Regions from separate parts of the Pedobacter sp. N23S346 genome, predicted to be linked through region 1. Evidence: riboswitches for the same ligand, from Rfam matches in the RefSeq annotation. Region 1 holds a riboswitch; the other holds the start of a gene.
The links. Region 1 has a riboswitch for cobalamin ahead of metE (5-methyltetrahydropteroyltriglutamate--homocysteine S-methyltransferase). Riboswitches for the same ligand answer to the same signal wherever they lie in the genome.
Positions count from the first base shown of each region.

Region 2: linked by a shared signal. The riboswitch ahead of ACN1CD_RS06125 (TonB-dependent receptor plug domain-containing protein) and the one ahead of metE (5-methyltetrahydropteroyltriglutamate--homocysteine S-methyltransferase) in region 1 are both predicted to bind cobalamin.

Region 1 covers NZ_JBLYEE010000011.1:73,268-75,747, forward strand. The annotation lists gene ACN1CD_RS18050 (carbonic anhydrase) at 1-86, shown strand, start outside; gene ACN1CD_RS18055 (Lrp/AsnC family transcriptional regulator) at 171-653, opposite strand; cobalamin riboswitch at 803-987, shown strand; gene metE (5-methyltetrahydropteroyltriglutamate--homocysteine S-methyltransferase) at 1,164-2,480, shown strand, end outside.
Region 2 covers NZ_JBLYEE010000002.1:537,969-540,448, forward strand. The annotation lists gene ACN1CD_RS06125 (TonB-dependent receptor plug domain-containing protein) at 1-1,547, opposite strand, end outside; cobalamin riboswitch at 1,644-1,838, opposite strand; gene ACN1CD_RS06130 (polyphosphate kinase 2 family protein) at 2,413-2,480, opposite strand, start outside.

The sequences.
Region 1 (2,480 bases):
AAAATGGTAAAGTAACTTACCTGGATGAAACCTTAAAAAACTTACCGAAAAGTAATTATTCACAGAAGAAAATTGCAGGTTTATAAAAGCCTTTCAGATTTTTTAACTTTATAAATGATGTTATTCGGGAGAAACTCCGGATGACATCATTTACTTTAATCTTTGCACAGCTAAAAATTGATGTTGTGCGAGTTTTTAATTTCGGCCATTACGAAGGTGCTGTGCGTACTTCCAATACTTTCCACAGAACCCAATTTGTTAAATACGAAATCCTGATAATGTTTCATATCCCTGGCATATACTTTCAGGATAAAATCATAATCTCCCGAAACATTATAGCATTCTGCCACTTCATCAATCTCCATAATGTCTTTTACGAAGTGATTTCCTATTTTCCGATCATGCTGTTTTAATTTAATATTGCAGAAAACAATAAAGCCCTGATTAAACTTCTCTGCATCCAGTATGGCAATATATTTTTTGATATAACCGTTATTTTCCAATCTTTTTACCCGCTCAAATACAGGTGAGGCAGATAAATTTACCTGGCTGGCCAGTTCTTTTGTGGTATAACTCGAGTTGTTACTTAGAATTTTTAAAAGCAATAAGTCAGTTTCATCAAGACCATCCATAGAATAATTTTCTTTTAGCATGACGAAATTAAGAACTTAAAAGCATAATATTCTATATCTTAATTATTTTTAAGGTTATTATCCCTAATAATTTATATTGTAAGATATTTGAGTCTTACCTTATACCTTTGATCAGAATTAAAAACTGATTGTAAAAACAAAAGTTCTTTTTATTTCTATATTGAAAGGGTTTTGCTTAAGGTGAATTAATAGGGAATCGTGTGTAAATCACGAGCTGTCGCGCAACTGTAAGTAACATTAAAGTTTTATCAAAAATATATCCACTGCTTTGCGGCGGGAAGGATGATTAAAACAGTTACAAGTCAGGATACCTGCCTCTTCAATTGACGTTGCTTTCGCGATTTGAAGCTAGAAGTCTGATGATTACATTTTTGGGTGTAAAACCATTATTGGTTGAGGCTGCCCGATTATTTTTGTTCGCATCTTTCTATTTAGAACTATCTTCGCAAAACACACCAGGAAATAAATTGGCTTTTTACAATGATTATTAACCATTTAAAAAGTTGAAAAATGCAAACGCACAACCTGGGCTATCCAAGAATTGGTAGCAACCGAGAACTAAAAAAAGCCAGTGAGCAGTATTGGGCTGGGAAAATCACTTTAGCAGAACTGCTAAGTAAAGGAAGAAACATCTCCGAGCAAAACTGGAAACTTCAGCAAGAAGCAGGAATAGATTTGATTCCATCAAACGATTTCTCCTATTACGATCAGATTCTGGACATGTCGCTAACGGTAGGAGCAATTCCAAAACGTTACAATAGGGTTGTGCTCACCAAAAGCAATAACGAGCTTGATCTTTATTTTGCAATGGCCAGAGGTTATCAAAAAGACGGACTTGATATCACTGCCATGGAAATGACCAAGTGGTTAGATACCAACTATCATTACATTGTGCCAGAATTTTACAAAGACCAGGAATTCAGCTTGTTTTCTGGTAAAATTGTAAATGAATTTATCAGTGCAAAGCAAATCGGAATTATTACTAAACCAGTAATTATTGGTCCGGTTTCTTACTTGTTATTGGGAAAAGAAAAAGAAGCTGGTTTTGATAAACTGGATCTGATTAAAAAGCTATTACCAGTTTACCTGCAAGTTCTTGCAGAGTTGAAAGAACAAGGCGCAGAATGGGTACAATTTGATGAACCTTTCTTAGCATTGGATCTTGATGAAAAAGCGAAAAAAGCCTATCAATATGTTTATGCAGAAATTAAAAAACAGTTTCCTCAATTAAAGGTATTGGTTGCTACTTATTTCGAAGGATTGAAGGATAATTTAGCATTGGCCACTTCATTGCCTGTGAAAGCTTTACATATCGATTTGGTACGTTGTCCGGAACAATTGGATGAAGTTTTAGATGCGATACCTGTTGAACTAACGTTGTCGCTTGGTGTTGTGGATGGCAGAAATATCTGGAAAAATGATTTTGAGCAATCTCTGGTTATTATTGATAAAGCAGTTGAAAAATTGGGTAGCGATAGGGTATTGATCGCGCCTTCCTGCTCTTTATTACACTCGCCTTGCGACTTAGATTTGGAAACCAACGAAAAAACCTTAACTCCTGAAATTAAGCAATGGTTGGCTTTTGCAAAGCAAAAAGTTAATGAAATTGTCACCTTAAAAGCATTGGCAGCTGAAAATCCTGACGTGGATGTATTGGCAAAATTATCGGAAAATAAAAGAGCAACCGAAAGTAGAAAAACGTCAAAGCTGATTCATAATGAACAAATTAAGCAAAGGGTAGATGCAATCACCCATGCAGATTCGCAGCGTTTGAGTGTTTTCTCATTAAGAAAAAAAGTACAACAAGACATTTTAAACTTACCGCTT
Region 2 (2,480 bases), on a different contig from region 1:
TTGTATTCATTTCCTTCTACGTAAGAATAATAGCCATTAAGGTCTAGTTTCCAGATTTTAACAGCTGGTTCAATTTCAAAACCTTTAACTTTCTGACTTTCCTGATTGATATAACCTGCGGCGAAATCATAAATAATGGCATCGGTTAAATCTCTTTTGAAACCAGCAACACGTAAGGAGAATTTGTTCTCGGCGAAACTGAAGTTTGCACCAGCCTCATAATTCTGAGATTTTTCGGGTTTCAAACCTAAATTGGCTCCAAATTGTCCGAACAACATATTAAGCGTTGGAATTTTGAACGCTGTAGAGACCGTTCCAAATAATTTTACTTCTTTAATAATGTTGATGCTTGGTGTGATGGTGTAAGTATAATTTTCTCCATATTGTTCATGTTTATTGTAACGGCCACCAACTTCCAGGTTGAAGATGCTTAAATCGTGAAGAAATAGTGAACCATAAGCAGCAAAAATATTGGTTTCAGGGCGATTAGCGCCGGAAGTTAAATGCATTTCACGATTTTCTATTCCGGCCAACAGATTTAATTTTTCACCTAACTTTTGATTATAAAATAAATCGATCAGACTGATACTTCCTGAGCCCATGCTGGTGTAAGGGAAACCATCAAAACTGCTTGATGTATTATTCGAAGTATTTTGATAGCTATAATTCAGGTTTATTTTACCAGAACCAAAGTCGTATTTGGTATTCAATCCTCCGCTAAAGTTCTTTAAAGTGGTGTTGTTTGCCGGTAAACCATCAGAGAAAGCACCTTCATCAATTTTATAATTTCCACGGTAGTAACGCACAAATGGATTAATTGAAAAGCGCTTATCTAGCTGAATGCCGAAAGTTGCATTCACACCATCCGTTTTATAACCGTCTTTATCAAAGTCCGCATTGTTACCTACAGGATTAGCGGCTTCAGAAATTCCATCACTTTTTTGGTGCGTATAATTTACATTGTAAGTGAAGCCATCTACAGCACCATTTAAACCTATAGTTCCTTTATACGTTTCATAACTTCCTGCACTGGCCACACCGAAAATGGTATTTCCTTTTGCACCGCCTTTTTTAGTAACGATGTTGATTACTCCGGCGATTGCATCAGATCCGTAAATGGTCGATTGTCCACCTCTTAAAATCTCGATGTGATCAATCTGATCGATTGAAAATAAACGCAAGTCGAATGCTCCGCCATTTCCTGATGGGTCATTTTGAACGATACCATCAATTAAAACGACTGCGTATGCACTACCTGCACCTCTAAAAAATACCGATTTGTTTAATCCTGGGTTGCTTCCTGAGCCTGCAACGATGATGCCGGCCTGCTCACTGATTAATTCTGGTAAAGATTTACCATTACTGCGATCTAAAGTTTCGCGACTGATGATACTCACCACCTTACCAGTTTGTGATTGTTTCTGGTCATTTTTGGTAGCCGAAATGACAACATCTTTAAGTCGTAAGGAGTCTTGCGCATTAGCTTGGCTAATACCGAATTGCACCAAGCCAATGCCTGCTGCAATAATTAGTTTTTTTTTGTTCATTTGATTGTGAGTTTTGCCCACAGCCAACAGATAGAAAAGGAAATGAAAATACGAAACCGTTAAGTACTCCAATCCTAGCTTCAATCCCCGAAAGCTATGAAATTATATGCTGGTGGCAGGTCTTCTGACTTACTCCCGATTTTTGAGCCTTCCCATTAAATATTGTTAACAGTGGCGTAGATTTAAAAACCGTTATAGAGCTTACAGCTGCGGGACAGTTGCAGAACTACACTGCATTCCCTTTTAATTCCAGTACGAAATGCACAGGAAACCAAAAGCGCTGCAAAAGTAGTAAAATAAAGCTATTCGTAAAATATTTAAACCTTATAGTTTGGTTCCTCCGACTTACGAAGTTTTGGTGGATTGTGCGTGTTGGGGAAACTTCTTCAGTCTCTTGAAGTTTTTAATCATTTTTAAAACTGTCGAAGTCTTTCCACGCTCTTGGCCTTTGAGACTTCGCAAGTTGATTCCTTGACTTACGAAGTTTAGTTGGATTGTGCGCGTTGGGGGAACCTCGTCAGTCTCTTAAAGTTTTAATCATTTTTAAAACTGTCGAAGTCTTTCTACGCTCTTGGCCTTTGAGACTTCGCAAGTTGGTTTTTCGACTTACGAAGTTTAGGTGGATTTTGAGTGTTAGGGAAACTTCGTCAGTCTCTTGAAGTTTTTAATCATTCTTAAAACTGTCGAAGTATTTCCACGCTCCAGGCCATTTGAGACTTCGCAAGTTGGTTTTTCGACTTGCGAAGTTTGGGTGGATTGTGCGTGTTGGGAAAACTTCGTCAGTCTCTTGAAGTTTTTAATCATTTTTAAAACTGTCGAAGTCTTTCCACGCTATTGGCCTTTGAGACTTCGCAAGTTGATTTGATTACTCGGCCATTAATATGGTTTTTGTCTCTTCCAGTTTCGACTTTTCTTCATCAGATACTGCCGGAA